DNA from 3 places in the Marinobacter shengliensis genome. Region 3 is predicted to be linked to each of the others. Evidence: predicted binding sites of a transcription regulator. Region 3 holds the regulator's gene; each other region holds the start of a gene.
The links. The regulator sigma-54, encoded in region 3, starts transcription at its own class of promoters, with help from an activator protein. The targets are predictions, from matches to a motif close to ANTGGCATNNANNTTGCTNT.
Positions count from the first base shown of each region.

Region 1: flgA (flagellar basal body P-ring formation chaperone FlgA) is a predicted target of sigma-54. The motif match lies at 2,228-2,247, and genes of this name have one in related genera.
Region 2: QUE75_RS06345 (sigma 54-interacting transcriptional regulator) is a predicted target of sigma-54. The motif match lies at 2,848-2,867, and genes of this name have one in related genera.

Region 1 is NZ_AP028062.1:2,368,483-2,373,371, reverse strand. It holds gene QUE75_RS10910 (hypothetical protein) at 1-375, shown strand, start outside; gene QUE75_RS10905 (flagella synthesis protein FlgN) at 447-917, opposite strand; gene flgM (flagellar biosynthesis anti-sigma factor FlgM) at 925-1,251, opposite strand; gene flgA (flagellar basal body P-ring formation chaperone FlgA) at 1,380-2,081, opposite strand; gene QUE75_RS10890 (chemotaxis protein CheV) at 2,274-3,203, shown strand; gene QUE75_RS10885 (CheR family methyltransferase) at 3,241-4,068, shown strand; gene QUE75_RS10880 (MFS transporter) at 4,072-4,889, shown strand, end outside.
Region 2 is NZ_AP028062.1:1,368,485-1,373,373, reverse strand. It holds gene QUE75_RS06360 (ABC transporter ATP-binding protein) at 1-283, opposite strand, end outside; gene ntrB (nitrate ABC transporter permease) at 341-1,168, opposite strand; gene QUE75_RS06350 (ABC transporter substrate-binding protein) at 1,171-2,595, opposite strand; gene QUE75_RS06345 (sigma 54-interacting transcriptional regulator) at 2,899-4,797, shown strand.
Region 3 is NZ_AP028062.1:2,971,291-2,976,179, reverse strand. It holds gene rapZ (RNase adapter RapZ) at 1-546, opposite strand, end outside; gene ptsN (PTS IIA-like nitrogen regulatory protein PtsN) at 587-1,054, opposite strand; gene hpf (ribosome hibernation promoting factor) at 1,153-1,455, opposite strand; gene QUE75_RS13600 (RNA polymerase factor sigma-54) at 1,530-3,065, opposite strand; gene lptB (LPS export ABC transporter ATP-binding protein) at 3,249-3,974, opposite strand; gene lptA (lipopolysaccharide transport periplasmic protein LptA) at 3,982-4,518, opposite strand; gene lptC (LPS export ABC transporter periplasmic protein LptC) at 4,502-4,889, opposite strand, start outside.

The sequences.
Region 1 (4,889 bases), 600 kb from region 3:
AGCAGTGTGGGTTTGCTGGAGCGTATTGAAACGGTTGCCGCAATGCCGGGAAATGCTGGCGGCGCGGTTGATGACCCGGAACTCGCCGGACTCGATTCAGTAGAGGGAATCAAGCTGGCCGCCAACATTTTTGTGCCAGTGCTCAGTTTCCTCGATTCCGACCTGACCATCTCTGGTGTTCACTACAGGGAGGGTGAGCCCCGCTATTCCATTCGAGAGGATGGCGCCTTGAGGCTGGCGTTTCCCGAACGGATTGAGGAGATCCGGATGGACAATATCCGCGTGAGTGGCAATCAGAGTCCATCCATGGGGAACGTCAGCATTCACAACATACGGTTTCATCCGGATTCCCAGATGACGATCTACACCCGTTAATGAACGGGTAAGGTGAATCTAACGAAAAACGCCCGGATAGCTCATCCGGGCGTTTTTGTTTGCCGGGTCGGTCAGGCGCTGGCCAGAATGTTGCCGCTGGATACACTGGTTTGTTCGCCCTTGGCGCCATAAAGCTTCTGTTGGGCAGAGGCGCCACGGAAGATGTCCGTGAGCCTCGTCAGGCGTTTTTGAAGGTGTCCGACAACACGACCGTTGTTCTGGTTCAGTTCCTGGCAGGCACGAAGGCGCCCATCGGCGGTTTTCCAGAGTTGGTAAAGGTCTTCCATACCACCGGCACGGATAAACCTCGAGGGCTCGCCGGCATCCGGTCGGTACCCCATGTTCACCAGCAGGCGGATCTTTTGTTTCGCACGCTCACGGATATCCGTCAGGATGTTGTTTTTCTGAGTGGTGATTTCCTGGAGCGGAGCGATGTCGGAGGACGCCAGGAGTTGTTTTTCCTGGTTGAGAAGATCCGCCAGGGTTTCAAGCTGGCGGATGTCTTCTGAGAGAAGGGTCTTCAATTCAATGATTGCAGCCATGTTTTACTCACCCGAAAATGCTTTTATCCATCTCAAGCATTTTCTGGGCCAGTTTCTCTGCATCAATTTTGTAGGTGCCATCTTCCAGTGCTGCGCGAATCTGCGCAATGCGGTCGTCGTCCATTTCCGGGTAATCGCCCAGTTTCTGTTCCAGCTGCTTCAGGTTTTTGGCCTGATTGCTGAGACTGACGTTGTCGCCGCGGGCAGCCGTGCTTTGAGCCTTTGCCTGCTCTCCAGCCGTGGAGGGCGTACTCTGGCTGCCTGTTGCTTTGTCGGCCGTGGTTCTGGTGGTGTTGACCTGGCCGGGGCCAATTCCATTTAAGTCAACTGACATAAGGATACCTGCTTGCCTGTGGCCACCTTCAGAGGCGGCGGAATCGAGTTTATATCTGCTTAACGGCAGCGTTTAGCCGACCTTTAGAAAAAAACGGAAAAAATTTGCCGCTGGGCACGGATTTTCCGTTACATGGCAATTTCCACCCGGCCAGGAGCCGTGACCGTTGCCCGAACCGTGCGTGCTGATTGCAGATTCTCAACCATCACTTGCTCGCCGACACTGGCACTGGCCAGCGCCTTGCCTCGGGAACTGACCGAGAACACCGCGGATTTGGCGGTGATGATAACATGATCGCCCCGCTCAACGGCATTGGGAGCTTCGAGCAGATCTGGCGTCAGCACCGACCCTGCATTAACTGGTCGCCTCACCAGCATGCCGGATACCTGTTCAATATCTGTGAGAATGCCCCGGCGGCTGGCGTTGATCTGCACCTGTTTTTCCTGCAAAAGTTCACCGCTGATGCGCTCACCGCGGGCCAGAGGCCGAGCCGCCACAAGGGCAGGGCCGTGTACTTCGACACTGGCTGTGACGAACATCCGCCATGGCCGCTCCCCGGCACAGGACACCATCACCGATGGCGATGTGGTCCTTAGGGGATCGTTGGTAAACGCGGTTTCGAGTGCCTGTTCGCAAGCAGCTAGGCTAAGCCGGCTGTCGATGCTGCCGACGGTGAAGTTCACCTCGTACTGTTGCTGGCGCTGCTCGTCGGCCCAGGTTTCGATAAATTGACCGGCGGCATCGCGTATCTCGCTTGCAGTGGTGGCCGCAGCCGCGGCGTTCAGGCCCAGGGTCGATAGGCAAAAGGTCGCTAAAAAGATGGTTCGCATCTGCACTGCTTTGTCCTATGCTGTCAGTTAGGCATATTTACGCGAGTTCCGTTAAGGAAAATGGCGCTGGGGCCGTTAACCCTGATTGGACACCCGGCGTCAATGTTTTGGTCCGGGTTCGCGTAAGCAAGTTGTTTAATAATAACTGAGCAAATTCTGTGCCGATCGTTGGCATGCCGGGAGTAGAAAGTTATGGCAGGGGTGTTGGACAGCGTTAACCAGCGTACGCAGTTGGTTGGTCAGAACCGGCTTGAGCTGTTGTTGTTCCGTTTGCGGGGGCGGCAGCTATACGGGATCAACGTTTTTAAGGTGAAGGAGGTCCTTCAATGCCCGAAATTGTCATCGATTCCTAACAGCCGCCAGGTGGTTCGGGGCGTGTCCCATATCCGTGGCGAGACCATCCCCATCATCGACCTGAGCATGGCCATTGGCATGGCAGGCATTCCACAGGAAGAGCTGGCAACAAGCTTTGTCATCATTACCGAGTACAACCGTAAAACTCAGGGCTTTCTGGTGACTGGTGTCGACCGGATCATGAATATGAACTGGGAAGATATCCTCCCGCCACCCAAGGGGGCTGGCAAGGATGTGTACTTGACGGCGGTCACCAAAATTGATGACAAACTTGTAGAAATCATAGATGTAGAAAAGATTCTTGCAGAAGTTTCTCCGCTCAGGGAAGATGTCACCGAAGAGCTGAAAACTCGCAGCGCCGAGCGTGTGCCCGGGCATTTGCCGGTACTGGTTGTTGATGATTCGTCTGTGGCGAGGCGCCAGATCGAGCGCTGCCTGACCGCGATCGGAATGGAAGTGGTCACCAAGAATGACGGTAAACAGGCGTTGAACTACCTCAAGGAGATTACGGGGGATGGTTCCACTGCCCGAGACCACTTATCGTTGATCATTTCCGATGTGGAAATGCCGGAGATGGACGGTTACACCCTCGTTACCAGAATCAAAGAGAATCCGGCGCTCAGCGGCATGTATGTGATGCTCCATACATCCCTGAGTGGCGTCTTTAACCGGGCGATGGTTCAGAAGGTCGGTGCCGATGATTTTATGGCGAAATTCAGCCCGGATGAGCTTGCCGAGCGCGTGATGGAAATTATTGACCAGAATTGATGCCTCGGCTCATGGACTTACCCACGATAGAGATCCAATGAAAGCGGAAATTACGCCTCAGGAATACGAAGCCTTCAAGACATTCCTGCAGGACGCTTGTGGCATTCTGTTGGGTGACAACAAGCAGTACCTGGTGAAGAGCCGTCTACGCAGGATTCTTGAGGAGAACAACCTGAATTCACTGGGTGAGCTTCTCGATCGCTTGAAGCGGGTGGGGCGCAGCGGCCTGCGTGAGCTGGTTATCGATGCCATGACCACCAACGAGACCCTCTGGTTTCGGGACAACCACCCATTCCGTATTCTTCAGGACAAGCTGTTGCCGGAGTTCGCCGAGCGCAATTCGCTCCAACCGCTTCGTGTCTGGTCTGCCGCCTGCTCAACCGGGCAGGAGCCCTACTCGGTAGGCATGGTGGTGGACGAATTCCGGCGCATTCGCCCCGGCAAGCTGCGTGACGTAAAGATCACCGCGACCGATATTTCCAAAAGCGTGCTGGAAGTGGCCCGGCGGGGTGAATATGAGATGATTGCGATAGGTCGCGGGCTTTCCCCGGAGCGGCAGAAGCAGTTTTTTACGCCATCACCTAACGGCGGGTGGCAGATCAAACCGCAGATCAAGGCCATGGTGGAGTTCAAAGAACTCAACTTGCTTGAGCGGTATATGCTCGGCAAATTCGATATCATCATGTGCCGGAACGTGCTGATCTATTTTTCCGCAGACCTCAAAAAGGACATTCTTACCCGCATGCACGGGGCGCTGAATCCGGGTGGCTACCTGATTCTGGGCGCCTCTGAATCCCTGAACGGCCTGCCTGATCTGTACGAAATGGTTCAATGCCATCCCGGCATTATCTACAGGAAGAAATAATCCATGCCGTTGAATGTCTGGGTGCTGGTGGCGGCCCAGGCGCTGGCCATGTGCACCGCGCCTTTTATCGTATTTATTGGCTCTATTCAGGGACGACTGCTGGCGCCTGCGCCAGAGTTGGCAACCTTGCCGGTCGGGCTGGTGGTGGTCGGCACGGTTCTGGCCATAAAGCCGGCGACATGGTTGATGGAGCGGATAGGGCGCAAACAGGTGATGCTTTTCGGCGCACTTGCAGGCATTCTCGCAGGTTTGCTGGGTGCGTACGCTTCCTGGCAATCGCACTTTACCCTGATGTGCCTTGCTGCCGTTCTGGGCGGTTCGGGCCTGGCCGTGGTGCACCAGTATCGCTTTGCGGCGATGGAGTCGGTAGCGCCGGACATGGCCGGCTCGGCAGCTGCAAGAGTGCTGCTGGGAGGCCTGGTTGCGGCCTGGTTGGGGCCTGAAGTAGCTAGCCTGGGCAGTGGGAAATCTGAATCCTTCCCGTTCCTTTACAGTTGGGTCGGGTTGGCCGTTGTTCAGGCCCTGGCGTTTATCATTCTTGCGTTCGGGTATCGCGCCAAGGCAGAGCGGGTCCCGGAAACCGTGGTTGGCGGGGGTCGCCCGCTCAGGGAGATACTGGCAAATCCGCTGGTGTGGACGGCTATCAGCGGCGCCGCCATCGGCTATGCGGTGATGAGCTTTATCATGACTGCAACCCCCTTGAGCATGACCGAAATGGCCGGTCATGATCTGGATGATGCCAAGCGGGTTATTCAGTTACACATTATGGCCATGTATCTTCCGTCTCTTATTTCTGGTTGGCTGACCCGTGTTGTCGGCAT
Region 2 (4,889 bases), 1.6 Mb from region 3:
TTTTCCAGGGCAACAGGCTGTAGTTCTGAAACACCACGCCGCGCTCCAGGCCCGGGCCTTTCACCTCTTTTCCGTTCATAACCACGTTGCCGGTACTGGCCTCGTCCAGGCCGGCCAACACGTTCAGGATGGTGGATTTGCCACAGCCGGAATGGCCGATGATGCACACAAACTCGCCTTTCTGCAGGGCGAAGCGGATGTCTTCGAAGACTGTCAACTCACCGCCCTGGCCGTCCGGGTATACCTTCGACAATCCATCTACTTCCAGGAATGACTTACTCATATCAATTCTCCAGTCGGAGGGTTCTGGCGGGCGCCAGACAACCGGCGCCCTGCCCGATCATTCTTTGTATTCAACCAGCTTCTGAGCCTTGCCCAGGGCCAGGTCCAGCAGCATGCCCACCACCCCGATCATCAGGATGGAGAAGATCACACTGGCGAGGTCCAGGTTGTTCCACTCGTTCCACACGTAGTAGCCAATGCCGGTTCCGCCCACGAGCATTTCCGCCGCCACAATCACCAGCCAGGCGATACCGATGGAGATGCGCATGCCGGTGAGGATGGTTGGTGCTGCCGCCGGCAGAATCACCGTAATCGCGGTCTTGAACGGATTGAGCTCGTGGGTGCGGGCCACGTTGACCCAGTCCGACCGCACGTTGGCCACGCCGAAGGCGGTGTTCAGCAGCATGGGCCAGATAGAGCAGATGAAGATCACGAAGATGGCCGACGCATCCGAATCCTGGATGATGAACAGGGCCAGCGGCATCCAGGCCAGGGGTGAGATCGGTCGCAGCACCTGGATGTAAGGGTTGAGCGCCTTGTACATCAGCGGTGACATGCCGATCAGGAAGCCCAATGGCAGGGCAATCGCCATGGCCGCCAGATACCCCGTCAGCACCCGGTAAACCGAGTAGGCCAGCTGAATGCCGATGCCTTTGTCATTGGCACCCGCGTCATAGAACGGGTTAGACAGCTCCGCCCAGGCCACTTTGATGACTGCTGATGGCGGCGGCACACGAGATTCTGACCCCGAGACGCCCATCAGCAATTCATACTCTGACGTAGCCTCCGTCGCCGCGGGCGGCTGGGTGGCCATTTCCCACATGCCAAGTGCCAGGATCAGGAAAGACACCGACAGCAGTGCTGCCCTCACATTCAACGAGGCCATGATCAAATCCTCCCGATGGCGAAGCTACGGGCATACTCTTCCGGTGTTTCCGGATCAAAGGTTTTGCCCATGATGGTGTGGGTTTTGTAGGTTTCGGTGGGTGCGCTGTACCCCATCTCGCGCATCAGCTTGCCGGTTTCACCCGCCAGGTAGACCTGCTCAGCAATGCCCTTGTAATCCACATCGCCCTCAATGTAGCCCCAGCGTTTCATCTGGGTCAGAATCCACACGCCCATGGAATGCCACGGGAACGGGTCGAAATCGATGCGGTCGGGCACGTTCTGCACCTCGCCCAGGCCATCGGCGTAGCGGCCTGTCAGCACTTGCTGGATCACCGGTACCGGCTGGTTCAGGTAGTTCCGCGGGGCAATGGCCTCGGCGATCTCTTTGCGATTTTCAGGCTCATTGGAGTACTGGGTGGCGTCGATGATGGCGCGCAGCAGAGCGCCGTAGGTATTCGGATTCTGGCTGGCAAACTTCTGGCTGCAGGCGAAGGCGCAGCATGGGTGCCCTTCCCAGATATCCTTGGTGAGCATGTGAATGAAGCCAACCTTCTCCCAAACCGCTCGCTGGTTGAACGGGTCTGGTGACAGGTAGCCATCCAGGTTGCCGGCGCGCAGGTTGGCGACCATCTCAGGTGGCGGAACCACCCGGATCTGAACGTCTTTATCCGGATCAATGCCGTTTTCAGCCAGGTAATAGCGCAACAGGAAGTTGTGCATGGAGTATTCAAACGGCACACCAAACTTGAAGCCCTTCCATTGCTTAGGGTCACGCTTGTCCATGTGGTCCACGTGCAGCACGATGGCCTGGCCGTTGATATTCTCCACCGCTGGCATGATGAATGGCTCCGGCGTGGAACCGGCGCCCATAGTCATGGCCAGGGGCATGGGAGTGAGCATGTGTGAGGCGTCGTATTCACCCGCCAGTGACTTGTCCCGAGCCACGGCCCAACCGGCGGTTTTGGTGACGGTGACGTCCAGGCCATAGCGCTCATAAAACCCCATCGGAGCGGCCATAATGATGGGCGTGGCACAGGTGATCGGCACAAAGCCAACGTTCAGCTTGGTTTTCTCCAGCTTGCCGAGCGACTCCTTCACCGCCGCCTTGGCTTTGTCCATGGGGAACACGGAGCCCAGCAAAGCGGCTGCGGTCCCTGCCCCCATCATCTTCATAAAGCTGCGGCGGCTGTGATCGTTATGGCCGAACACGGAGCGCACCACAGCGCTTTCGATGGCACGGTCCATCATGGCTTCGGAATCCATCCCGGCCGCAGAGCCTGTGGCTTGCTCGCCCCCTGTCTGGCGAAGGTTCAGCGATACAGACGGCAGGCTGTCACCAGGCTTACATTCCGGGCAACCACAGGTTTTCGCGTGGATCAGTGACTGGTCGCCGTCAAACGGGTTTCCAAGGCTTTTGGTTGTCATGGTGCACTCTCCCTACTCTCAGATAGTTTTTTTGCACTCTTGCGGTGCAACTAAGACTCTGGTTCTGCCCGGCCAGAATTTGGCCTTGGCAAACAGCACGTTCTGAGATGACTATTGCGGGGTTCGTGCCAACTTTATGAAAACCTCTACCTCATTGTTTTTATGGGGTTTAATACAAACGAATGCTAACCCGGCGAACTACGATATTTCGTAAACCACGATTTCTCGTAGCGATCGCTTCGATTTTTCGTAGTTGGCACAGGCTTTGTTTGGGTTTTACCGTCACTCAAGCGGAAGCCCGGCATGAACCAGCCCGAACGCATCGAAACACACCAATGGATCAACCACCTGCCAGAGGCTGCCCTTCTGGTGGACGCGGGCCAGGACCTGATCCTCGCTGCCAACAGCGCCATGGCACGAATGGCGGGCACCGACAGGCAATCCATTGCCGGCATGGCATGTACCCAGCTGTTTGCTGACCAGCGGCCCCAGCTGATCAATTTCACCGAAGAAACCCTGTTCCGCAGCCACAGCTGGAGCCGCGATTTCCACCTGAAACACCGGGACGGCCACACGGTTGAACTGGAAATTTCTTCTTCCTGCGTGGGAGAAGCCGAATCGCAAACCCTGTTACTGCTGCTGCGTGACCGACGCCAACTGAGAACCCTACGCGAACGCCACGAAGCCAATCACTACCACCGGGGCGGTTTGCTGGAGTGGCGGCGAGTGGAAGAACTGTTCAAGGATATGGAGCGGGAGAACCAGCTGATTCTCCACGCCGTGGGCGAAGGCATTTACGGGGTAGACGCCGAAGGCCGCACCACCTTCGCCAACCCTGCCGCCGAGCGCATGCTGGGCTGGCGAATGGATGAACTCATGGGGCGGGTAATACACCGCGTGGTGCACCACTCCCACGAAGACGGCAGCCTGTTCCCACTGAAAGAATGCCCCATCTACGGCGCTTTCCGGGATGGCAGCATCAAGCGCGTTGGCGACGACTGGTTCTGGCGCAAAGACGGCACCGGGTTCCCGGTGGAATACACCAGCACCCCGATCATGGACAACGGCCACCCGGTGGGTGCGGTCGTGGTTTTCCGGGATATCTCCTCCAGACTGCAAGCCCAGAAGGAACTGCAATCAGCACTGGAAGAAGTCGAAAGCCTGAAACGCCGGCTGGAAATGGAAAACGCCTACCTGCAGGAAGAACTCAGCGCGGAGTTCCACTTCCACGAAATCCTCGGCCAGAGCGACGCCATCAAAGCCATCGTGCGGCGCATCGGCATGGTGGCCCCGACAGATGCCAACGTTCTGATCACCGGCGAATCCGGCACCGGCAAGGAGTTGATTGCCCGCGCCATCCACCAGGCCAGCACCCGCCGAGACCGCCCGCTGATCCGGGTAAACTGCGCGGCCATTCCAAAAGACCTGTTTGAGAGCGAGTTCTTCGGCCACATCAAAGGCGCCTTCACCGGCGCCGTGAACGACAGAATCGGCCGATTCGAACTGGCCGACGGCGGCACCCTGTTTCTGGATGAAGTGGGTGAAATCCCTTTGGAATTGCAGGGCAAGCTGTTGCGGGTGCTTCAGGATCAGCAGTTCGAACGCGTGGGTGAGAACAAGACTCGCGCCGTCGATGTAAGAGTGATTGCCGCCACCAACCGGGATCTAAAAACAGAGGTACAGGAGAAGACCTTCCGGGAAGATCTGTATTTTCGCCTCAATGTCTTCCCTATCGAATCCATTCCCCTGCGCAGGCGGCTTGAAGATATTCCCATGCTGGCCCAGGAATTCCTGAACCGGGCCTGCCAGAAGTTCAACCGGCCACCGCTGGTTCTGACAGAACGAGACGTGGTGACCCTCAAGGCCTACCACTGGCCGGGCAACGTTCGGGAACTGGAAAACGTCATCGAACGCCAGGTGATTACCGCCGATGGCCGCCTGGATCTGGACCTTCCCGGTACCGAGACTCCTGCGCATGCCGCAGCAAACTCAACGCCATCGCGCCACTACGACAGTGAGTTGTTGACCGAGGTAGACTTGAAGGAGCTGGAGAAACAGAACCTGATCAAGGCGCTGAAAATGACGGGCGGGCGCATCTTCGGAGACGACGGGGCGGCGGCACTTCTTGGCATCAAGCCAACGACCCTCAATTCCCGCCTGGGCAAGCTCAAGCTTGATGCCCGGCAGTTTCGGGCTTCTTGAGTGTTGACTTGGGTTTCTGAGTTGGGCTCCTAGCCTGTTTGGTTTGCGGGCGGGTACGCGGGGTATGGGGTATTTTTCTTCTGGGAAAAACA
Region 3 (4,889 bases):
ATCGACCGGTACGCCATGCTTGAAACCGAATGACTGGAACAGTAGTGCAAGCTCCTGATCCTTACGACCGACCACTCGCTGTTTGACCATGTCGCGCAGTTCATACATCGACATGCCGGTGGTGTTGATGTAAAGGTCTGCCAGTTTTGACAGCGGTTCCAACAGTGCCTTTTCGTTGGTGATGGCTTCTCGGAGGGAAGTACGGTCATCGCTCAGCGGGTGCTTTCGGCGTGTGGCGTGGAACCGTTGCAGAAGGGACTGCTCATCGGCATCCAGAAAGATAATCTCGACAACGACTCCCGCATCGCGAAGCTGGCGATAGATCTGTTCGAAGTTGGCCAGTTCGGCAGACAGGTTGCGGGCGTCGATGCTGACGGCCATTTTCCGGAGCCGCCCCGGCGCTTCCTGTTGCGCCGCTTCCCGGGTCAGCGGGAACAGCAGTCCGATGGGAAGGTTATCGATGCAATAAAAACCCAGATCTTCGAGCACATGCAACGCGGTACTCTTACCGGACCCGGATCGGCCACTGACGATGATCAGTTTCATGATGGACGCTCCTGCCTGCTTCTGTTGGTGCTACTGCTTATCAGGATGCCGCGGTCATGCGCTGGTAAAGGGATGCTGCATCCTGGCACTGGCGAAGCTGTTCACAGAACCCGTTGTCGTTGAATTTCTCGGCCAACTGGCTTAGCAGCTCCAGATGTTCACTGGTGGCTTCTTTGGGCACGATCAAGGCAAACACCAGGTCGACCGGCTGATTGTCGATAGCATCGAAGTCGATGCTCTCTTCCAGCGTCATCAGCACGCCGATCACACGGTCCAGCCCTTCCAGGCGGCAATGGGGTATGGCAATACCCTGGCCGATACCGGTGCTGCCAAGCCGCTCGCGAGAAACCAGATTGCTGAAAATCTCGGTGTCGCTGAGGATTTCATCCTGATGATGAATATGCTCTGCGATGGTTTCCAGAACCCGCTTTTTACTGGAGGCTGGCACTCGGCACAGCGTCAGTTCGGGAGCCAGAATGTTGTCGATGGTCAGGGATGTATCGCTCATGGATCGACTGTGATTCCGTAAAAAAAAGGCTGCGGCCGGTATGCCCCGCCGCAGCTCGTATCATTGAAACACCCGGTACGGTGGCGCGATGAGCGCGCTCAGCCGTTGCCGTGCATCCGGTCTACGTTCTTTTCTTTGTGCTTGAGGATCTGGCGGTCCAGCTTGTCCACCAGCGAATCAATCGCGGCGTACATATCCTCACTCTCAGCCTTTGCGTGGATCTCGCCACCGATGACATGCAGGGTGGCTTCAGCCATCTGACGTACCTTCTCAACTTCCAGCGTCACCTGACAGTTACTGATGTGGTCAAAGTGACGCTCCAGCTTCTCGAACTTGGTGTTGACGTAATCCTTCAGTGCAGGGGTCAGTTCTACGTGATGGCCTGAAATGTTGAGTTGCATAGGCGTCTCCTGTTGTCATCATGCCGATGTTGCCACCGGGCTACGTGTCCGGTGCCTCATGCACCGGAAAAATGTTAAACCAGTCTCTTGCGCTCGTTTGAAGGAGGGATGTGCATGGCCTCCCGGTATTTGGCAACGGTGCGCCGGGCCACATTGATGCCCTGATCTCCAAGCATGGCTGCAATCTTGCTATCGCTCAACGGCTTTTTTGGAGTTTCTTCTGAAATCAGTTTCTTGATCATCGCACGAATAGCGGTGGAGGAACATTCTCCGCCCTCAGCGGTACTGACGTGGCTGGAGAAAAAGTACTTCAGCTCGAAAATGCCGCGGGGTGTGTGCATATACTTTTGAGTGGTGACCCGTGAAATGGTGGATTCGTGCATTTCCACGGCCTGTGCGATGTCCGAGAGGATCAGCGGTTTCATCGCTTCCTCCCCCTGGTCCAGGAAACCCTGTTGGTGCTCAACAATCCGGGTGGCGACTTTCAGCAGCGTTTCATTGCGGCTTTGCAGGCTTTTAATGAACCACTTGGCCTCCTGCAGTTGATCCCGCAGGTAGGTGTTATCAGCACTGCTATCGGCGCGACGGATCAGTGATGCGTAGCTGGCGTTGACCCGAATTCTCGGGGCGATCTCCGGATTGAGCTCAACACGCCACCGGCCCTCGTGTTTTCGGACGATGACGTCCGGTATCACGTAATCCGGCTCCGCTCGGTCTACCACATCACCCGGGCGAGGGTTGAGGCTGGTAATCAGGGCCAGAACCTCGCGCAACTGATCTTCTTTGAGTCTGCTGCGGCGCAGCAGTTGCGCGTAATCCCGGTTGCCCAGCAAATGCAGGAACTGGGTAACCACCAGGCGGGCCTGTCGAAGCCAGGGGGTATCTGGCGGCAACTGGTTGAGCTGAATCAGCAGGCATTCCTGCAGGTCCCGGGCGAACACGCCCGGCGGGTCGAAGTGTTGTAGCCGGTGCAGGACCGCCTCTACCTCGTCCAGTTCAAGGGGGTCTTCTTCAGTTTCGTCCTGCAGGCCGGAATGGATTTCCTCAATCGGTGAGGTCAGGTAACCGCGCTCATCCACAGCGTCCATCAGGGCGTGGGCGATTGCCTGGTCACGCTCGCTCATGGGGGTCAGGTTGAGCTGCCATTCCAGGTGGTCCTGGAGGGTCTCGGCCGGTGAATTGCGGGTTTCGAAATCCGACTCGTTCTCGTCATCCCCTTTGCTGGCTGGCGCCGGTGCAGACTGGTAGATATCGTCCCAGGCGGTGTCTACGGGCAGGTCGTCGGGGATGTTATCCGGGATGTCGTTTTCGGAAGCCCAGTCCGGGCCATTTTCGTTTTCATCCCAGTCAGAGGCAGCCTCAGTGGCTGGTTCATCGTGGTCGGAATCCCGGTCTTTATGTTCGTCCCGGGTATCGTCATCCGTATCGGGGGTGTCAGACTGATCGTCATCCTCGGAGGTTTCCAGCATGGGGTTGGATTCCAGTGCCTGCTGGATTTCCTGCTGGAGGTCGAGGGTGGAAAGCTGAAGCAGGCGAATGGCCTGTTGCAGCTGGGGCGTCATGGTCAGACTCTGGCCCATCTTAAGCTGTAATGAGGCTTTCATAACCATGGCTCAAGATCCATAAATCAAGGGTGTCCCGGTAGTGACGTTGCCTGCTGTCAGGCAAAAAAATTGTTATACGCTGGTTACTTGCCGCTCACTGGTATCAGTATAAGCAAGTTCTTTGCCGAGTTTACTTGCTACAGATCATCAAAACAATCAGACCTCGGTCGTCGAGGGGTTTTCTTCCGCTCACAGGTGGAACTCATCACCCAGGTAGACTTCCTTGACCTGTTGGTTGGCCAGGATGGCTTCCGCATTGCCGGAGGCGATGATATGGCCGCCGGAGACAATGTAGGCGTTTTCACAAATATCGAGGGTTTCCCGCACGTTGTGATCGGTGATCAGCACGCCAATGCCCTTGTCCCGCAAATGCCGAATGATGTGCTTGATGTCACTGACTGAAATCGGGTCTACCCCGGCGAAGGGCTCATCCAGCAGAATAAACGCAGGTTCCATGGCCAGCGCTCTGGCGATTTCGACGCGCCGCCGTTCACCACCGGACAGCGCCATACCCAGGCTGTCCCGGATATGGGTGATGTGAAATTCCTCGAGCAGTTCCTCAAGTTTGGCTTCCCGCTCCGGCCGTTTCATGCCTTTTCGGGTTTCCAGAATGGCCATGATGTTGTCGCGCACGGTTAGTTTGCGGAATACCGAGGCTTCCTGGGGCAGGTAGCCGATGCCTTTGCGTGCCCGGCCATGCATGGGCAGGGGCGTGATGTCCTGGCTGTCAATGGTGATTCGGCCGCGGTCGGAGGGTACAAGCCCGACAATCATGTAAAAACAGGTAGTTTTCCCTGCACCGTTGGGGCCGAGCAGGCCTACGATTTCTCCGGACCGGATTTCCAGAGACACATCCAGAACCACTTTTTTCTGTTTGTAGCTTTTTGCCAGGTTGCTGGCCCTGAGAACTGCCATCAGTAACCTATTCGTCTGTGGGGTTGCTGGAGCCGCGAGGCTGAATCACCATTTCCACCCGGCCAGAGCTTTCTTCCGAAGGCGTGCCGCCTTCTGCCGTGACCACCCTGCGCACGGTGTCGTATTGGATGACGTCGCCCCGGAACACATTGTTGCCTTGTTCAATCACTGCCTGGCGCTCGAACGTCAGCCGGTTTTCCGCCGCTGACCAGGTGATGGTCCGTGCCCGGGCGTCTGTCATGGCTTCACCTTCCCGTGCCGGCTGGCGATATCGGGCGGGTTCGCCGCTCGCCTCAATCCGGCTGAGACCTTCGGGGCTTCGGTACAGCACCACCCGCTCTGCGTTCAGCTGGGTGGCCCCCTGGACCAGTTCAACGTCACCGGTGTAGATGGCGGTCCCTTCGGTATCGTCCAGGCGGGCGGAATCAGCGCTGACCTTGATGGGGGTGTCGGAATCCAGATCAAACGCGGTTGCCGGGCTGGCCAGCATCAGTGCGGCCAGCATGACCGGCAGTCGGTGTGTGCGCTTACCTGATGGTTTCATATTGCCCTTCCACCCGGGAGTTGAGTTCCAGTATGCGTTCGTTTACCCAGGCTTTCATGCCATTGGCCTGGGTAACGCCGAACGGTTCGGTAATGGTGACCGGTTGATCGGTGTATACCGTGCCCTGGCGGTTATCCAGGGTCAGTGATTCGGTTTTCAGAGTGGCTTCAGAGTCGCCGGTTTGCCGGAGTACGACAACGTTGCCCGTCAAGGTCACCTGATCATCGTCTTGCCGGAGGCTACCTTCATCCGCTTCGATTATCCATGGTGGGGTGGCCTGTTCGCTGAAAATCCTGGCTCTTGGGGCATTCATGGTGGCGTAGTTGGTGTCTTCAAACTGCTCAATTCGGGGGCTGGATATCGACATCTTC